DNA from 4 places in the Fulvimarina uroteuthidis genome. Region 2 is predicted to be linked to each of the others. Evidence: predicted binding sites of a transcription regulator. Region 2 holds the regulator's gene; each other region holds the start of a gene.

What was found. The regulator PhoB, encoded in region 2, activates phosphate uptake and scavenging genes when phosphate is short. The targets are predictions, from matches to a motif close to TGTCATNNANCTGTCAT.
Region 1: phnF (phosphonate metabolism transcriptional regulator PhnF) is a predicted target of PhoB. The motif match lies at 2,394-2,410, and genes of this name have one in related genera.
Region 3: U0C82_RS02255 (esterase-like activity of phytase family protein) is a predicted target of PhoB. The motif match lies at 1,351-1,367, and genes of this name have one in related genera.
Region 4: U0C82_RS09985 (esterase-like activity of phytase family protein) is a predicted target of PhoB. The motif match lies at 3,051-3,067, and genes of this name have one in related genera.

The regions. Positions count from the first base shown of each region.
Region 1 covers NZ_JAXLPB010000003.1:521,513-526,285, reverse strand. Annotated here, with positions in the region: gene U0C82_RS12130 (alpha-D-ribose 1-methylphosphonate 5-phosphate C-P-lyase PhnJ) at 1-55, opposite strand, end outside; gene U0C82_RS12125 (carbon-phosphorus lyase complex subunit) at 52-1,149, opposite strand; gene phnH (phosphonate C-P lyase system protein PhnH) at 1,153-1,749, opposite strand; gene phnG (phosphonate C-P lyase system protein PhnG) at 1,754-2,245, opposite strand; gene phnF (phosphonate metabolism transcriptional regulator PhnF) at 2,419-3,153, shown strand; gene U0C82_RS12105 (pyridoxamine 5'-phosphate oxidase family protein) at 3,518-4,135, shown strand; gene U0C82_RS12100 (mechanosensitive ion channel family protein) at 4,165-4,773, opposite strand, start outside.
Region 2 covers NZ_JAXLPB010000002.1:140,010-144,782, forward strand. Annotated here, with positions in the region: gene U0C82_RS05640 (TenA family protein) at 1-295, shown strand, start outside; gene U0C82_RS05645 (dihydrodipicolinate synthase family protein) at 514-1,422, opposite strand; gene phoB (phosphate regulon transcriptional regulator PhoB) at 1,594-2,340, opposite strand; gene phoU (phosphate signaling complex protein PhoU) at 2,337-3,074, opposite strand; gene pstB (phosphate ABC transporter ATP-binding protein PstB) at 3,206-3,964, opposite strand; gene pstA (phosphate ABC transporter permease PstA) at 4,026-4,773, opposite strand, start outside.
Region 3 covers NZ_JAXLPB010000001.1:498,182-502,954, forward strand. Annotated here, with positions in the region: gene guaA (glutamine-hydrolyzing GMP synthase) at 1-518, opposite strand, end outside; gene U0C82_RS02250 (hypothetical protein) at 622-1,293, shown strand; gene U0C82_RS02255 (esterase-like activity of phytase family protein) at 1,431-2,783, shown strand; gene U0C82_RS02260 (5'-methylthioadenosine/S-adenosylhomocysteine nucleosidase) at 2,829-3,485, opposite strand; gene U0C82_RS02265 (TspO/MBR family protein) at 3,485-3,943, opposite strand; gene U0C82_RS02270 (RsmB/NOP family class I SAM-dependent RNA methyltransferase) at 3,940-4,773, opposite strand, start outside.
Region 4 covers NZ_JAXLPB010000003.1:60,536-65,308, forward strand. Annotated here, with positions in the region: gene U0C82_RS09980 (exonuclease domain-containing protein) at 1-768, shown strand, start outside; gene U0C82_RS09985 (esterase-like activity of phytase family protein) at 814-2,997, opposite strand; gene U0C82_RS09990 (cisplatin damage response ATP-dependent DNA ligase) at 3,166-4,773, shown strand, end outside.

The sequences.
Region 1 (4,773 bases), on a different contig from region 2:
GCTTCGTCTGCTCGTCGAGATAGGCGAAGTTGTAGCCGGGAAGCGTCGCGGTCATTTTGCCGCCTCCTCGTGCCGATCTTCATCGGCCTGTTCGTTCCGCATCCGGCGAAGGAGTTCGAGTTCGGCCTGGAAGTCGACGTAATGGGGCAGTTTCAGATGCTCAACGAAACCCGTCGCCTGAACATTGTCGCAATGGGCAAGCACGAATTCCTCGTCCTGTGCCGGTGAGCCGCGCTCCTCGTCGAATTCGTCGACGCGCAGAGCCCGGTCGACGAGACTCATCGACATGGCCTTGCGCTCCGACTGTCCGAAGACGAGCCCATAGCCCCGCGTGAACTGCGGTGGCTCGGACTTCGACCCCTTGAACTGGGAAACCATCTGGCACTCGGTGACCTTCACCCGCCCGATGGTGACGGGAAAGCCGAGTTCCGGAAGATCGACCTCGACCTCCACTTCGCCGATACGGATTTCGCCCACGAAGGGATGGGTGCGTCCGAAACCGCGCTGGGTCGAGTAACCGAGCGCCAGCAGAAATCCCTCGTCTCCTCGCGCCAGCGCCTGAAGCCTGGCGTCACGCCCGGCCGGGTAGGCGCGCGGACTGCGGGTGAGATCGGTGGGCTCGCCGCCCGGCTCCGCGTCACCGTCCGGTTCGATCATCGCGTCGGCGCCGAGAATGTCGGTGACGCGCGGGGCGGATCGGTGCGGATCGGCGGGCCTCCTCTCGGCACCCGGCACGGTGCGATCCCCGGCCATCTCGGGTTCGATGAGCCGGTGGGTGTAGTCGAAGGTCGGGCCAAGAAGCTGCCCCCCGGGGAGATCCTTGTAGGTGGCCGATATGCGTCGCTCGATGCGCATGGCCGCCGTATCGATCGGCGTCGAAGCGGCAAAGCGCGGCAGCGTCGTGCGATAGGCCCGAAGCAGGAAGATCGCCTCGATCAGGTCTCCCCGCGCCTGCTTCACCGCCATCGCGGCCAGCTCCGGATCGTAGAGCGAGCCCTCGGCCATCACCCGATCGACGGCCAGCGCCAGCTGCTGGGCGATCTGCGCGAGCGTGAGCGCCGGGACCGAGCGATCGCCGCGTCGGCGATCGTCGAGCAGACGGTGCGCATTGGCGATGGCAGCCTCGCCACCCTTGACGGCAACGTACATGGCTCAGGCCTCCATCACGACGGTCGAGCGCGGCAAGGCAAGGAGCGCCGAGCCGCAGGTGAGAATGAGATCGAGGCCGCACGGAAAGAGCGCGCGATTGGCTGTCCGAAACTCGACAAGGTCGCCAGGCAGACCGGCGATCGAAACTTCGAGCCTGTTCTCGATGCCCGGCCCCTCCAGAACGAAGGGATCGCCCTTCGCCAGACTGTCGGTTTCGACCAGAACGGTTGCCGAGAGATCGGGATAGGCGAGCGTCCCGAGCCGCAGGCGCCGGAGCCATTCGCGATCAATCTTCGAGACGACGGCGAAGTGGGCGTTGTCCGCTTCGCCCGGTCGGGCCCCGGTATGAAAGGCAAGCCACGCCTCCACGGCGTCCGAGCATTCCTCGAAGAAAACAGGCGTGTCGCCGTCGGCAATCGTCAGAAGCAGCGCACCTGCTGCAACGGAAAGCGGCGCGGGCGGATGGCAGCACGGACCCAGATCGACGAGAGTGCCGGGCCGGCTCGAAGCCGCGAGCAGTTTGGCGAAGACCCCTTGCGCATCGAAGACCGAATCGGCGAAACCACCCTCGACACTCAGTGCGGAACGCGCATCCGACATTGCGTCAATCCTCTCCTCGGACCATCGTAAAGAAGTCGACCCGGGTCGCCGCCGTTTCCTCGGCATGGCGCGCGTCGCGTTCCGCAAGCGTCGCTTCGATCGCCGCAACGACCTCGGCTTGGATGCGCTCGCGCTCGTCCGCCACTTGCCAGAGTGCGTCGAAACTGGCCGCGAGCCGAGCTTTCTTGAGATCGCGGCCCAAGATCATCGCGTGGCCGATGACAGCGCCGGCGTGATCCTCGATCCGCACACTTGCCCGCGTCACGCTCGCCTCGCCGAGGTTGAATGGCGCCCCGCCCCCGCCCGCTCGCCCGCGGACCATGACGAGGCCGACCTCCGGCCCGCGGACGGTCGAAACGGCGCGGCCCGATCCCAGTCGCTCCCAGGCTTCCGCGATGAAGCCCGTGTCGGCCCGCGCGAACGCCGCCATCGCGCGTTGGCGCGCTCTGTGCAGCTCTTCGCGAAGATGCTCATCGGATCGGTGTTTCGCGCTCAAACTGACTATCCCGATTGACATAGGCTTTGTGAAAGAACGGCCGCAGCGTGCCCCTGCCCGCTCGCAGCTCGCGGTCGAAACCTGTTCTGAACCGGTTATTCATCTAGTTGTGTATACAAATCATGCGTTTTCAGATACCATATCCCCGGTGACAATCTGATGACGGATGGCATATGGACGGTGCTCATACGAATGATGGGATCGCGCGGTGGCGCCGGATCGCCGACCAGCTGGAACGCGATATCGTCGGAGGATTGTTCGCCGACAGGCTTCCGCCGGAAGTCGAACTGTCGAAGCGGTTTTCGGTCAACCGGCTGACGATCCGAAAGGCGATCGCCTCCCTGGCCGACAGAGGGTTGGTAAGGGCGGAGCAAGGGCGCGGGACGTTCCTCAACGAAAGACAGGAGCGAAAGCTCACCTATCCGGTCGGGCCGACGACACGGTTCACCGAGAATATCGGTTCGGCCTCGAAAGATCCCGGTGGACGTGTCATCGGATCGAACCGGGAGCTGGCGGACGCCGAGATCGCCCAGCGTCTCGGCTGCGGGCAGGGACAGCCGCTCATTCGACTTGAAATGTTACGGGTTGCCGACACGCTGCCGATCCTCGTCTCGACGCACTGGTTCGTCGAAGAACGGTTTGCCGGTATCGTCCCCGCCTATGCCGAGACGGGCACCCTTACCGGCGCTTTGACGAAGTGCGGGGTCCCATCCTATCGACGCCTGCGAACCGAAGTCGCTGCCGAGACCGCCCGGTCGCCGGACGCCGAGCGGCTTCAGATCGCGCCCGGCGATCCGGTTCTGGTCACCCACTCCGTCGATGTGGATGACGAAGGCACGCCGATCCAGACGGCGCGGACGCGGTTTCGGGCAGATTGCATTGCTCTGGCGTTCGAGCATGCGGGCTGAGAATGGCCTCGCAAAACGCTTGCGAAAGGGCGCCCTCTCCCCGCCGAAGATATCGATGGGACGACAGTGTCGACGACGGAACCCTGCCCGCACGGTTCGACCTCGCGGAGCCGATGCGTTCCGCATTTTCGTGACTGGTCCGGGCATGTCCGCAGCCGATCGGAAGCCAAGGGAAGCGGCGTTGAGGGCGGCAAAGCAAAGGCATGGCCGACTGCCGCCGTCCCGATGAATGGTATACGGCGAATGCGGAGGCCGGACAGATTGGGCGGCATGATGGGTTTGTTGCCGTGCTCGTCACAAATCGTTCGTCGACTGGACGTAGTGTTTCCTTTTCATCTCACGATTCGCCTGCGAGACGTTCGACATGCCATCAGATATCGTCACTTCAACGGAAGGGCTCGAAGCGCTGTATGGCGCCGTCGCTCCTCCATCGATCACAAAGGAAGTCGATCACATTCACCCGGCCTATCGGCCTTTCATCGAGGCCGCACCCTTCCTCGTTCTTGCCACCGCTGGACCGGAAGGACTCGATGCCACACCCCGTGGCGATCCCGCCGGGTTCGTTCACATCGAAGATGAACGGACACTTCTGTTGCCCGACCGACGTGGCAACAACCGTATCGACAGCCTTCGCAACATCATCTCCGATCCGCGTGTCGGGCTTTTGTTCCTGATCCCTGGCATCGGCGAGACGCTGCGCGTCAACGGGACGGCCACCATCTCAGTCAGCGAAGCCGACCTCGCACTGTTCGAGCACGCCGGCCAGCGTCCTCGCTCCGTGCTGCGGATATCCGTCTCCTCGGTCTTTTTCCAATGCAGCCGCGCTGTCATCCGAGCTGGGCTTTGGAACAAGGAAACGCAGATCGAGCGCTCGATGTTGCCGAGCCCCGGGAGCATTCTGCGGCAACTTTCGGCGGGTGAGGTCGATGGTGAAGCCTATGACGATGCCTTACCAAAGCGTCTGGCGGAGACGCTCTATTAGTCATCGCGCCTCGCCCCGCGATGCAGCGCTCACGATGGCCTGTCCAGCAGGTTTCCGTCGGCCGCTTCCGGGATCGTCCCATTGGCAATGTCGCTCGGCAATTCGGTCATTTCGCTTCCCAGTCCGCCTTCAGCCACGCTTGCTTCGCTGTTTGAACCGTCGCCCCCGACAACGGGTTTTTCGCGAATGGGTTTGCGCAAGGGTTCGGATTCACGCTTTTGCAGCGCGCCAGCCTTTTCTACGAGCGGTACACCGTCAGGAAAAATGATCTCGCGGGCCTCGTCCGGCATCGAAATGCCGTTCTCGACGAGCACCCGCATGATGAGCCGAAGAGCGGAAGAGCGCACCCGAAGCGGCGACAATGTGCGCCCATCGATCCAGAAATGCGCCTTCAGGTTCACCGTGGACGAGCCCAGCGCATCCACCAGCACCATCGGCGGCGGCTCGTGGAGGATCGCGTCGTGCGAGCGCAGAATGGTCGCGATCAGGGTCTGTGCCTCCTCGACCGAGGCGTCATAGCCGATACCGACCTCCGCCGTCACCCGGCGCGCGGGCGCGGCGGTGTAATTGACGATCGTGCTCTTGAACACCGTCGCGTTGGGAATCTGCACATGGTTGCCGTCGATGGTCAAAAGGAT
Region 2 (4,773 bases):
GCTCCTGCCCTGCTTCTCGATCTATCTCGCCGTCGGCGAGGCGATCCACGCCAAGGCGGTGTCCGATCATCCCTACCGCGCCTGGGTTGACACCTATGCGGGCGAGGAGTTCGCCTTTGCGGTGCGCGGCATGCGCGATCTCACGGACCGCCTTGCGCAGGAAGCGGACGCCCGCCTTCGCGCCAGGATGCAAGCCGCGTTCGAACGCTCGGTCTGGCACGAATGGATGTTCTGGCACAGCGCCTATCACCGCGACGCCTGGCCGATGCCGGACAGCGCCGGGCTCCAGATGTGACGGGGTGGAAGCTGCCGGCTTTCCGGCGCCGGCGCGGAGCATCGCGCGTCCGCTCAGCCGCACGATGCTGGCGCGATCTCTTCGACCTTACGCGCTGGGCTTTCCGACCATCGATCCCGATCTGCGGGCCGATCCCTGGAGGCGGAGCGAGCGCGGCTCCGGACGGTTGACGCGTCCCTGCCCCGCGCCAGCGGCGCCGGGCCCTGCCGGCGGGTTCGTCAGGTCAGGCTGGCGTCCCCGCTCAAGGGTGCCAGGGCGGCTTCGACCCGGGCGCGTTCGGCAGGGCCAAGGGGCAGAAGCGGCCGCGGCAGTTCGGCCGTGCCGAGATCGAGCAGGTCGAGCAGGGCGGTGACGACGCGCAGGCTGCCGAAGGACCTGAACGTGTTCCAGAGAGGCTGGCACGCCGCATCGATGCGCAACGCCTCTTCCGCGTCGCCGGATGTCGCGGCACGCGCCAACGTGACAGCGAGCTTCGGCATGATGCCGCCGATCACCGAATACCAGGCGTCCGCACCCGACATCAGCACCGAGCGCCCGTGCCAGTCGCAGCTGAAGCCGATGGCGATGTCGGTTCGCGCCCGCAAGGCCGCGAGTTCGGCCGCCACGTCCTGACCGTCCCGCGCCGGCATCTTGATCGCCTCGATCGTCCGGATTTCGGACAGGCGCGCGACGAGGTCGTGGCTGAAGGTGAAACGGGTCGTCGACGGATTGTCGTAGATGCAGAACGGCAGGCCGGAGACACCGGCGACGGCCCGGTAATGTTGGTAGGCCTCTTCATCCGTCAGCGGCGCATAGGAAACCGGCGCCATCAAAAGCGCGTCCGCGCCGTTGGCTTCGGCATCGCGGGCAAGGCCGATCGCCTCGTCGGTGCGCAGCGCGCCGACGCCGACGATGATCGGGAGACGATTGTCGACACATGCGACCGCCGCCTCGATGGCGCGCCAGCGTTCGTCGCGCGTGAGATAGGCGTAATTTCCGGTACTGCCGAGAAGACCGATCGAGGCCGGCCCCGCTTCGCAGATGCGCTCCAGGAGACGGCAGAGGCTTTCGACGTCGACCCGGCCGGACGCATCCGTCGGCGTGATCGGAAAGACGGAAAGACCATGGAACGGCGACGTACTGGACATGCTAGGAACCCTTCTCGATCCACAAGGGTCCAAAACGTCAGCCGCGCGGGCAAAGTCCTGTGCTGGTGATCGTCACGAAGATCGACGAGAGACCCAAAATCAGCATTATATGTGATTTTCTCCCGCGAGACGCGTATTCCTTCAACCCGTCTCCAAGCTGACCAGACGGCGTTACCCGGTTGCCGCCTCCTTCGTCCGGGCCCGCGGCTGCGGCGACGATTTGCCGGCGAGAAACTGCTCGTCCAGCGCATAGCCGGCGCCGCGCACCGTCCGGATGGGGTCGCGGTCCCTGGAGCGGTTGATCGCCTTGCGCAGCCGGCCGACATGGACGTCCACGGTGCGCTCGTCGACATAGATGTCGCGGCCCCAGACCCCGTCGAGCAGTTGCTCGCGGTTGAAGACGCGGCCCGGCGCCTGCATGAAGAATTCGAGCAGCTTGTATTCCGTCGGCCCGAGCTTCAGTTCGCGGCCCGCGCGGCGCACACGGTGCGAGGAGCGATCGATTTCCAGATCGCCGGCCGACAGGACGCTCGCGACCTTTTCCGGGTTGGCGCGGCGCATCATCGCCTTCACGCGCGCGGTGAACTCGCGCATGGAGAACGGCTTGACGACATAGTCGTCGGCCCCGACGGACAGGCCCTGGACGCGCTCGCTTTCCTCGCCCCGCGCCGTCAGCATGATGACGGGAAGCAGCGCGGTTTCGCTGCGCTGGCGCAGCCGGCGGCAGATCTCGACACCGGACAGGCCGGGCAGCATCCAGTCGAGCACCAGGAGATCGGGCACGTCTTCCTTGAGGCGAAGATCGGCTTCGTCGCCGCGCGCGATGACCTCGACCTGATAGCCCTCGGCTTCCAGATTGTAGCGCAGGAGAACGCCGAGCGCTTCTTCGTCCTCGACGACGGTGACGCGCAGGCTCATGGGGCGGCACTCTCGACGGCGGCCTCGACGGCGTTCTGGGTGAGCGTCGTGGAGCGGTCGTCCTTCGGACGATCGGTCGACATTTCCTCGCCGGTGCGAATGTAGAAGATCGTCTCGGCGATGTTGGTCGCATGGTCGCCGATGCGCTCGATGTTCTTTGCGCTGAACAGAAGATGGGTGCAGGCGGTGATGTTGCGCGGATCTTCCATCATGTAGGTCAGGAGTTCGCGGAAGATCGAGGTATAGACCGCGTCGATCTCCTCGTCGTTCGCGCGCACCACCTGCGCCCGCTCGTGGTCGCGCGTGCCGTAGGCGTCGAGGACGTCCTTCAGCTGGTCGATGGCGAGCTCCGACAAGTGCTCGATGCCGCGCACCAGCTGGTTCGGCTGAGGGTGGTTGTGGACGGCGAGAACGCGTTTGGCGATGTTCTTGGCGAGATCGCCGATCCGCTCCAGATCGCTCGAGATGCGGATCGCGCCGACGATCTCGCGAAGATCGGTCGCGAGCGGCTGGCGTTTGGCGATCGTCAGGATCGCCTTTTCGTCGACCTCGCGCTGGGCGGCGTCGAGGATCACGTCGTCGGCGATGACCGATTGCGCAAGGCCGGAATCGCCGCGCACCAGCGCCGTGACCGACTGTTCCAGCATCCGCTCGGCCTGCCCGCCCATCTCGGAGATCCGACGGACGATATATTTCAGTTCATCTTCGTAGGAAGAGACGATATGCGAAGCCATCGTGGCCTCCTTGTCGGGTTTTGGGGCCAGGGGCCCATTCTCATCCGGGTCGGGTCGGGTCGGGTCGGGTCGAATTGGCTCGGCCGGCTGCCCTATGGCGCGCCGCAATGGGCGGCGCGTGGCCTGAAGCGTCAGCCGAACCGGCCCATGATGTAATCCTGTGTTCTCTTGTCGTCCGGGTTCGAGAACATTTTCTCGGTCTCGCCCACCTCGGCAAGGTCGCCCAGATGGAACATCGCCGTCATCTGGCTCACGCGGGCGGCCTGCTGCATGGAGTGGGTGACGATGACGATGGTATAGTTCTGCTTCAGCTCGTCGATCAGGGTCTCGACCGTCGCCGTCGCGATGGGGTCGAGCGCCGAACAGGGCTCGTCCATCAGGATGACCTCCGGCGAGACCGCGATGGCGCGGGCGATGCACAGGCGCTGCTGCTGGCCGCCGGACAGGCCGGTGCCCGGCTCGTCGAGCCGGTCCTTGACCTCGTTCCACAGGCCCGCCCGCTTGAGGCTCGTCTCGACGATCCCCGCAAGCTCGTCCTTGTTGCGGGCAAGGCCGTGGATCTTCGGGCCGTAGGAGACATTGTCGAAGATCGACTTCGGGAACGGGTTCGGCTTCTGGAACACCATGCCCACCCGGGCCCGCAACTCGACGACGTCGAGGTCCGGATCGTAGATGTCGTCGCCGTCGAGAAGAATCTTCCCCGACACCTTGGCGGCGTCGATCGTGTCGTTCATCCGGTTCAGGCAGCGCAGATAGGTCGACTTGCCGCAGCCGGAGGGGCCGATCAGCGCCGTGACCTGACGCTCCTTCACATCGAGCGATATGCCGTTCAGCGCCTGCTTGTCCCCATAATGGACTTTGACATTCTCGGTCTTCATCTTGATCGGCATTTGGGCGGGCACGGCGGGACCTTTGTTCAGCGACGCTTGGAAATGTTCCATCATATTCATACTACCACCGTTGTTCGAACCGGCGACGCAGGAAAATCGCCGTGATGTTCATGAGGGCAAGGAAGCCCAGGAGGATCATGATCGCGCCCGAGGTGCGTTCGACGAAGGCGCGTTCGGCTTCGTTGGCCCACATGTAGATCTGAACCGGCAGGGCGGTGGCAGCGTCCATCGGCGTATCGGGATAGTCCGCGACGAACGCGACCATGCCGATGAGGAGCAGCGGCGCGGTCTCGCCGAGCGCCTGCGCAAGGCCGATGATGGTGCCGGTGAGAATGCCGGGCGCGGCGAGCGGCAGGACGTGCTGGAACACGGTCTGGTTCTTCGACGCCCCGAGCCCGAGCGCCGCCCAGCGGATCGAGGGCGGCACGGCGCGCAGCGCCGCCCGGGTCGCGATGATGATGGTCGGCAGGGTCATCAGGGTGAGCACGAGACCGCCGACGACGGCGGCCGAGCGCGGCAGGCCGAACCAGTTGATGAAGACGGCGAGGCCGAGGAGACCGAAGACGATCGACGGCACGGCGGCCAGATTGTTGATGTTCACCTCGATGAGGTCGGTGAACTTGTTCTTGGGCGCGAATTCCTCGAGATAGATCGAGGCCGCGACGCCGATCGGCAGGGCGAGCACCAGGACGATCAGCATCATGTAGGCCGAGCCGAGGATCGCGACGCCGACGCCCGCCGTCTCGGCGCGCGAGGATGCGCCGTGGGTGAACAGGCCCCAGTTGAAGCGCTGCTGCAGATAGCCTTCG
Region 3 (4,773 bases), on a different contig from region 2:
AACTGGACGCCGTAGATGCGGCGCGCCTCGTCGGCGATCACCGCATAGGGTGCGCCGGCCGAGGCGGCGATGATCTCGAACCCCTCGGGCAGCATCGTCACCCGGTCGCCATGGCTCATCCATACCTGATGGCGCGTGCCCTCGGCCCAGATGCCCTCGAACAGCGGCGAGGCCTTCTGCACCTCGATGAAGGCGCGCCCGAATTCGCGGGTGAGCCCGCCCTCGATCTTGCCGCCGAGCTGCTCGCAAAGCGTCTGCTGGCCGTAGCAGATGCCGAAGATCGGCAGGCCGGAGGACAGGATGGCGTCCGGAATGTCCGGCGCGTTCTCGTCGGTCACCGAGGCCGGCGATCCGGAGAGAATCACCGCCCGCGGCCTCAGCGTCGCGAAGGCCGCCTCGGCGGACTGGAACGGAACGATCTCGGAATAGACGCCAGCCTCGCGCACCCGGCGCGCGATAAGCTGTGTGACCTGGGAGCCGAAATCGACGATAAGAACGGTGTCTGGGTGCGCTGTCATGATTTATGCCATAGTGTTTCCATGAATGCGGTGCAACACGCGCGTCACGGGCCGGCCTGTCGGCGGCTTTGAAATCCATGCTCTTCATTTGGGATACCAGACTTTGTCGACGCGTCTTCCTGCCCTTCTCGCGTTGTCCGCGCTTCTGCCGGCCGTTCTCGCTGGCTGCCAGAGCGAGGGATCGGGCGCGGCCCTTCAGGAAGCGTCGGCCTCCATCCAGCCCGCCGCCCCGCCGGAACCGTTCCAGTACACCTCTGTCACCCAGACGAAGTACAATCCCTTCACCGTGGACTACACGCAGCCGAGCGCGGCGGCCGGCGGGCCGGCGAAATCGTTCGTGCGCGTCTCCTCGCCAGGCATCTCGATCGGCAGCCCGCAGCACGAGGCCGTCGCCCGCGCGGTGGTCGTCGAGGTCGCGAGCGAACGCCTGTGCCAGCCGGGAACCCAGCCGCAGTTCCAGAAGCAGTATGGCCGCGAGGTCTATCTCAACGAACGCGTCCAGAAATGGGGCGCCATCGTCTATTGCGACGCAGCGCCCGCCTATCCGCCCATGAACGGCGGGGCGATGGCCAGCGCTTCGGGATCGATGAACAACGCCGCCGGCGGCTATGGTGGCTCGACCCAGCCGCAATATGGCGGCGCGCCCGCGCCCATGGCCGGCGCGCCGATGCCGCCCCAGCCGATGAGCTCCGTCCAGGATACGCTCATGCCGCTGCCGAACGCCGGCAACTCTCCCCTGCCCCTCTCGATGATGAGTTCGGACGCCTACCGTTAGAACGCGCAATGAAACCGCGATCTCTGAAGGCCTGAGGCGCAGGGGCGTCGCTCCGCGCGTCATCCGCATGTCACCGGGCGGGTGGCATGGTCGGTCCTATCCGTGAAGAACGAAGGACCCGATCCATGACCCGTCCGCTGAGCGCCGGTTTGCTCGTCACCCTCTGCCTGTCCGTCCTGCCGGCCGCCGCGCAATCGGGCGACGGGCGCGAATTTCCCGCAACGCTCGCGGGCCAGGTGGTGCTTGCCGCCGATTCGATCGTGCCCGCTCCGGACGACGCGCCCGACGCGCTGAAGAGCGCGGGGACATTCACCGGCGCGACCCGTCGCCGGACGCTTGAGCCCGGATCGGTTCCCGGCATGGACGGGCTTCGCCCGACCGGGTTCGCCACGCCGATCGAAGGCCAGAGCCTCCAGGGATTTTCCGGCATCAAGGCGATGCAGGACGGGACCTACTGGACGATGTCCGACAATGGCTTCGGCGCCAAGGCGAACTCCGCCGACGCCATGCTGATGCTCCACAATGTCGCTCTCGACTGGGAGACCGGAACGCTCGATCGCCGCGAGACCGTCTTCCTCAGCGATCCGAACGCGGTCGCACCGTTTCCCATCGCCATGGAAGGCACGCCGACGCGCTACCTGACGGGCGCCGACTTCGACGTGGAATCGATCCAGCCGGTGGAGGATGGCTTCTGGGTGGGCGAGGAGTTCGGCCCCTATCTCCTGAAGTTCGACAGGCAGGGCCGCCTCAAGGCCATGCACGACACGATGATCGGCGATACGGCCGTCTCCTCGCCGGACCATCCCGATCTGCGACTCCCCGCCGATCCGGCGAGCCCGATGCCGGCCTTCAACCTGAAGCGCTCGGGCGGGTTCGAGGGCCTGGCGCTCAGCCCCGACGGCGCCAAGCTCTACGGCCTCCTCGAAGGCCCGGTCTTCGTGGACGGACAGGCGGAGGCGACGGATGACGGGCGAGACGCGCTGCGGATCGTCGAGTTCGACGTCGCATCGAACGAATGGACCGGCCGCTCCTGGCTCTACCCGCTGGCCGAGGGCGCGACGGCGATCGGCGACTTCAACATGATCGACGACAGCCACGCGCTGGTGATCGAACGGGACGGCGGGGCGGGCCTGCAGGACCAGGCCTGCGCCGGGGAACCGGCCGCCGACTGCTTTGCGACACCGGCAAAGCTCAAGCGCGTGGCGAAGATCGCGATGAGCGACGAGAGCGTGGGCGGCCCCGTCGCCAAGCTCGGCTATATCGACCTTCTCGCCATCGAGGATCCGGACGCGAAGGCCCGGCAGGGCGGCGCGAACGGGCGCTACACCATGCCCTTCGTCACGATCGAGAATGTCGACCGGGTCGACGAGACCCATATCGTCGTCGGAAACGACAACAATTTTCCGTTCTCCGCAGGCCGGTCGCTCACCAAGGCCGACGACAACGAGTTCGTCCTTCTCGAAGCGGGCGAACTGCTCCGCGCCGAATGACCGCCGACCGTCACGGCAGGGCCCGCCGAACGCGGTCGGCCTTCTTCAGGCCGTGCGGGGATCGAAGGCGCCGCTTTCGATCTCGGCCGCCAACCTGTCGATCGCATCGGCCAGCTTCTCGTCGATGACGTGGAGAAGCTGCGTCCAATCGTCGAAATGGTGAAGGTCGGCGGCCCCGTCGGAAATGCCCCGCAGCCCGATCATCGGCAACTCGAAGCGCTGGCAGGCGCGCAGCACGGCAAAGCTCTCCATGTCCACCATCTCGGCATCAATGCCCGCGTAGGCGGCGCCCGAGACGATGTTCGCGCCGGTCGAAAGCCGCGCCGTCGCAAGGCCTGGAATGGGGGTCGGCAGCGCGGTGTGCACGGGATGGTCGAGGAATGGCGTCACGCCCCTGGTGAAGCCGAGCGGCGAGGCGTCGATGTCGCGCCAAGCAACGGACGAGGCCTGGTAGACGGCGCCCTGTTCCAGGACCCGCGATCCGGCCGAGCCGAGCGAGACGACGAGCCGGGGCAGCCGGCCCCGCGCCTTGAGGCCTTCGAGGGCGATACCGGTCGCGAGCGCCGATTCGATCGGGCCGACGCCGGTCATCAGCGGCGCGATGCGCGCCTTCAGATGCACGCCATATTCGGCGTTCGCCGCCATCACGAACAGGACGGGGACGCCGGAAAGCCCGGCGACTTCAAACTGGTCCCCTACCATCACCGGTTCATCCACCAGATGGCGATGTTCAGGGCGCTCGCATAGCCGGTCCACAAGGCATAGGGCACGAAGAGCAAGGCCGCGATCCGCTCCCTTGCCCATGCCCTTGCGATGAACAGGACGATCAGCACGTCCAGGGCAAGGATCAGAGCGATCGCCAGCGCGAGCGCCTGTGCCGCGAAGAAGACCGGCGGCCACGAAAAGTTCACGACGAGCTGTGCCCACCAGAGCGTCTGCAGGTCCCCGGCGCCGGCGCGCCAGACCCGCCAGCCGGCAATGCCGATACAGATGTAGAGGATGGTCCAGACCACGCCGAACGCCCAGTCGGGCGGATTGAACGAAGGCTTGTCGAGGCCGGCGTACCAGCCGCCGGTTTCGACGGTGAGGCCGATCAGGCCGCCGCCGCCGAGCGCGAGAAGCACGAAGAGGACGAGCGGAAGAACGCGGCCGAGGCTCATGCAGGCCGCTCCATGACGCAGACGAAGAAGCCGTCCGTTCCGGTCTTGAGCGGCGTCATCATCAGGGCGGTTCCGGCGGACAAAGCGAGGCGATGCACCTCGGCGTTCCCTTCCGCGCCGGCCTCCGGCGACGCGCCCGTCGCCATGGCACGCTCCCAGATCCCGCCGAGGTCGAGCGGCACAAAGCCGCCCGCGCCGCCGAGGAAGGCCTCGATGCGCTCGGCATTCTCGTCGGGCAGGACCGAGCAGGTGACGTAGACGAGCCGTCCGCCCGGCTTCACGTACCGGGCGGCCTGGTCGAGAACGGCGTCCTGCTCGGCGATGCGCTTTTCGAGATTGGCCTCCGACAGCCGCCATTTCGCGTCCGGGCGGCGGCGCCAGGTGCCGGTGCCCGAACAGGGCGCATCGACGAAGACGATGTCCATCGCGGCCTCGAGTTCGGCCAGCTCGTCGCGGGGATCGTGAACCTGCACGTTGCGGCAGCCGGCGCGGGCCAGGCGATCGTAGATCGGCGCGAGGCGCTGGCGGTCGCCGTCATAGGCATGGATCTGCCCGGTGTTTTCGAGCGCGGCCGACAGCGCCAGGGTCTTGCCCCCCGCCCCCGCGCAATAATCGAGGATCTGCATGCCGGGCTCGGCGCCCGACAGGAGCGCGGCGAGCTGCGAGCCCTCGTCTTGGATCTCGAACCAGCCCTTGAGGAAGCCGGCCTCCACCTGAACGTTCGGATGGCGGCCATCGCCCTCGATCGGCGCGATGCGGATGCCGGTCGGCGTCAGACCGGACGGCTCGGCATGGAACGGGCTGAGCGCTTCGAGCACCTTGTCGTGGCT
Region 4 (4,773 bases), on a different contig from region 2:
GAACCCGGCTCCACACTCGTCCGCATCATCGATACCGAGACCGCCGGCCAGAAGCTGGAAGAGGATGCGGTGATCGAGATCGGGTCTGTCGATCTCGACCTGAAGACCGGCGCGATCTTCAACCCGATGCAGACCTTCTGCGATCCCGCCGGCGTCGAGATCAGCGCGGGGGCCCGCAAGGTGCATCAGATCTCCAACGAGATGCTGGTCGGCGCGCCGACCTTCGCGGAGGCGGTCGTCCCGTTCAGCACGGGCACGTTCGCCGCCCAGCGCGCCGACTTCGACCGCTCGCGCCTGCGCCTCACCGGTCGGTGGCTGTGCACCTACAAGCTGGCGCTGCGCGCCTTTCCGGATGTGAAGGCGCACGGGCTCCAGAGCCTCGTCAAATATGTGCCGCTCGACCTGTCCGGCGTCTCGGCGCTCCTGTCCGGGCTTCATCCCCACCGGGCGCTGTTCGACGCGGTCTGCACGGCGGTGTTGATGCGCCGGATCGCCGAAACCCTGATGCCGCGCTGCCAGGATCTCGACGATTTCCTGGAGCGCGCCGAGACGGTGTCGAACGAGCCGGCGCTGCTCGCCAGGCTGCGGTTCGGCCGCCACAGGGGCATTCCCATTCGCCAGGTGCCGTCCGATTATCTCGAATGGCTGGTCGCCGAGCCCCAGATGAGCGCCGATGCGGTGTTCACGGCCAAGCGCGCGCTCGCGACGCGCCAGATGCGTGGCGAGCGCGTGCTTCCCGGTGCGGAACGGAAAACGGGCGAGCCTTGATGGCCCGCCCGCATCCGCGAGGATCGCTCTCGTCGCAGGAGCCGGCTACTGGGTCGGCTGGTCGAGCGCGACCTTGAAGAACATCGTCTCGCCGGACGAATCGTCGACGCCGTCATTGTCGGTCACGGCGTAGCCGGTGCCGTCCGCGGCGATGGTGAAGCCCTCGATCTTGTCCACCACGAACCCGTTGCCGGCTTTCAGGTCCGGCAGAAAATCGTGGACGATCTGCTTCGTCACCGTCGGCAGGTCGCCGCCGAGCGCCGCTGGCGCAAGATCGGCCTTCGAAACGCGCGTCAGCTGCTTGATCCTCGCGTTCGCGCCGATCTGGTTGTCGCGCTCGATCAGGTAGAGATCGTCCCCGTGAACCGTAATCTCCGACAGCCCGACCCAGCCGGTCTCCGGCGTCTCCAGCGTGTAGTAGACGGCTGCCCATTCCTTGGATTCCGGCTTGTAGGAGACGATCTTCGTCTTGCCGTCCGGATCGTTTTCCCACGGGCGTTGAATCGCGATCCACAGCGTGTCGCCGTCCATCGCGATGCCTTCGGCGCCGAAGCGGGTCGCGCCCTCGAGCAGTTCGTCCGGAAACGCGACAGCCTCGGCAAGCGAACCATCCGGGTTCACATGGAGCAGCTGATGCGGAATCTCATCCTCCGCATCGCCCTCGCTGGCGAGCCAGAAGCCGCCTTGCCCGTCGGCCGCGATGCCTTCGAGATCGAGTTTTTCGGCCGGCACGCCGTCCTTCGTGACCGTCATGGCTCCGGTGATCACCGCCGGCGTCCGCGAGGCGTCGATCGTGAAGATACGCGGCTGGGTCTCGTAGAAGGAGTCCGACACGGCGTAGAGCGTGTTCGCGTTGCCCGGGTCGGCGGCAAGGCCCGACAGCGCGCCCCAGCCGAGCGGCATGCCGTCCTGGTCCTCGGAAACGATCTGCGGATAGGCCGGCGCCTGGTCCGCGCGCTCGTAGATCATGACGTGCGAGCGGGCGCCGCCGTCTTCCGCAAGATCGGCTTCGTTGGAGGTGACCAGGAGATTGCGCCCCGGAATCGCGACCGCGCCCTCCGGAGCAATGCCCGACGGCAGCAGCTGCAGGAGTTCCGGGTCGCCTTCGCCGACACGGTAGACGCCGACGGCGGAGCCACGCTCGGACAGGACGAAGACGAGATCCTCCTCGCCGAACGTCGCGGTCTCCATGCCCTCGGGCTCGACGCCCTTGGCGTCCGAGCGCTTGTCGGGATAGTGGCCGGCGCGGACCAGCGCGTGTTCGAAGCTGTTGCCGGCCTCGTAGGCGATGCTTCCGTCCTTGTTCCAGACCGTGAAGCTGCGCGAGCCGCCCTCGTAATCGCCTTCGTTGGCCGACGCGAAGCGGGTCTCGTCGAGCCACTTGACCGCGTCCGGTTCGCGCTTGCGCGCCGGCTGGTCGTCGGTGAAGGCGAGCGCCCCATCGTCCTGCGTGTCGATCCCGGCGAGATCCACCGCACCGGCGGAGAAATGGTTCGTCACCTCGCCCGATGCCGCATCCACGATCGCCAGATGATTGTTTTCCTGGAGCGAGACGACGATTTCGTTGGCCGTATTGAAATCGACGAATTCGGGCTCGGGATCGGTGGGGGCGATCTCGGACAGACCGGTCAGGTCGACGGTCTTCATCGTCGCGCAATCGGGCGTGCCATCCGCAAGGGAGACGATGACGAGAGAGCCGGCGGGAAGCTGCGGGATGGCCCCGTCGTTCAGATCCTCGTCGCGCTCGTTTTCGATGGCGACGGCCGCGAACGCGCCGTCGGGCGAGACCGCCACCGAATCGGGTTGTCCGGGAAGGGGACAGGACGCGCTTTCCGTCCGGTCCGCGAGGGATACGACCGCAAGGCGGCCGGACGGATCGGTGAAGCTTTCCGACGTGTTCACGCCGACGAGGACATTGCCGGCGATCGCGGACACCGAGGTCGGCTCGCCTTCGAGCGACAGGAAGCCGAGCGCGGCGGGCGCCTCGGCGTCCGAGATGTCGACGAAGCCGATGCCGCCGGCCGGGCTGTTGGAATAGACGAGGGTCTGGCCGTCCTGGCTCGCGGTGATGATCTCCGCGGAGGTCTCGGTCATCGGATCCGTGCCCTCGGGCAGGTTCTGGGCGACCGGGAAGGAGGCGATGCGGTTGAACATCGGTTCGGCGAGCGCCTCGCCCGCGGTCGAAAGGATCGTGGTGGCGCAGAGCGCTGCGAGAAGGTGGCGCGACATCGGCAATCCGTCCTTGGGTCAGGTCAAAAGATGGCCATGAATGCCGCTGCTCTGTTACAACTCGATGACAAGCCCTCGGTGCGCGTGGTCCGGCCCGGATGAGGCCGTCTCCTTGCGCGGCCGATCGCACGGCTGGCCGGGGCGGCCCGGCAATCTATCTTGCCGTCGATGAAAGCCTTTGCCGATCTCATCGACGCCCTGACCCTGACGCCGTCGCGAAACGGCAAGCTGCGCCTGATGGTGGAGCACTTCGAGACCCAGCCCGATCCCGAACGCGGGCTGGCGCTTGCCGCCATCACCCGCGACCTCGACATCCGATCGGTGAAGCCGGCCATGTTGCGCGACCTGATGAAGGACCGGATCGACCCGGAGCTGTTCCGGTTTTCCTATGATTATGTCGGCGATCTCGCCGAAACGATCTCGCTCGTCTGGCCCGGACCGAACGACGGCGGGACCGGTGACGGTGCGCTCGAGCCGACCCTGTCCGAGGTCGTCGGCCGCCTGAACGGGGCGACGCGCCAGGCGGGGCCGAAGCTCGTCGAGGCCTGGCTCGACCAGCTCGATTCCTCGGGACGGTATGCGCTCTTGAAACTCGTCACCGGCGCCATGCGGATCGGCGTGTCCTCGCGCCTCGCAAAGCAGGCGCTGGCCGATTTCGGCGGCCAGGACGTCGCCGAGATCGAGGAGCTGTGGCACGGGCTGACGGTTCCCTACGAGGACCTTTTCGCCTGGCTGGAGGGCAGGGGTGACAAGCCGGTTTCGGCGGCCAAGGCGCCGTTCCGGCCGGTCATGCTCTCGACGCCGCTGGAAGAGTCCGATTACGGCATCATCCGGCCGGCCGAATATGCCGCCGAATGGAAATGGGACGGCATCCGCGTCCAGGCATCCTGCGACCGGGGCGTCGCGCGGCTGTACTCGCGCACGGGCGACGATATTTCCGGCGCGTTTCCCGATCTCATGGACTTCATGACGTTCGAGGGCACGCTCGACGGCGAGCTTCTGGTCGCCACGCCGACGACGGAGAGGTCGGGAAAGCCGAAGGTCGAAGGGCATGCGGGCACGCGGCGCGACGACATCGTCGTCGGCACGTTTTCCGATCTCCAGCAGCGGCTGAACCGCAAGACCGTGTCGGCGGCGATGCTGAAGCGGTTTCCGGTGTTCCTGCGCGCCTACGATCTCCTGTTCGAGGACGGCGAGGACCTGCGCGCGCTGTCCTTCGCCGAACGGCGCAAGCGGCTCGACCGGTTCGCCGATACGCTCGAGCCGACCCGATTCGACGTCTCGCCCTTCGTGCCGTTCGAAACGTTCGAGGATCTGGCGGCCTACCGCAAGAATCCGCCGCACGCGGTCATCGAAGGGCTGATGCTGAAGCGGCACGACAGCACCTACGTCCCCGGCCGTCCCAAAGGCCCCTGGTTCAAGTGGAAGCAGGACCCCTATCTGGTGGATGCGGTGCTGATGTACGCCCAGCGCGGCCATGGAAAGCGCTCGAGCTTCTATTCCGACTACACGTTCGGCGTATGGACGGGCGAGGCCGACGCGCCCGAGCTCGTGCCGGTCGGCAAGGCCTATTTCGGCTTCACGGACGAGGAGCTGAAACAGATCGACAAATATGTGCGCGACAACACGATCGAACGCTTCGGTCCGGTCCGCTCGGTGCGCGCCGAGCCCGACCACGGCCTCGTCATCGAGGTGGCGTTCGAGGGGCTGCAACGCTCCTTACGCCACAAATCGGGTGTCGCGATGCGCTTTCCCCGCGTCTCCCGGCTTCGCTGG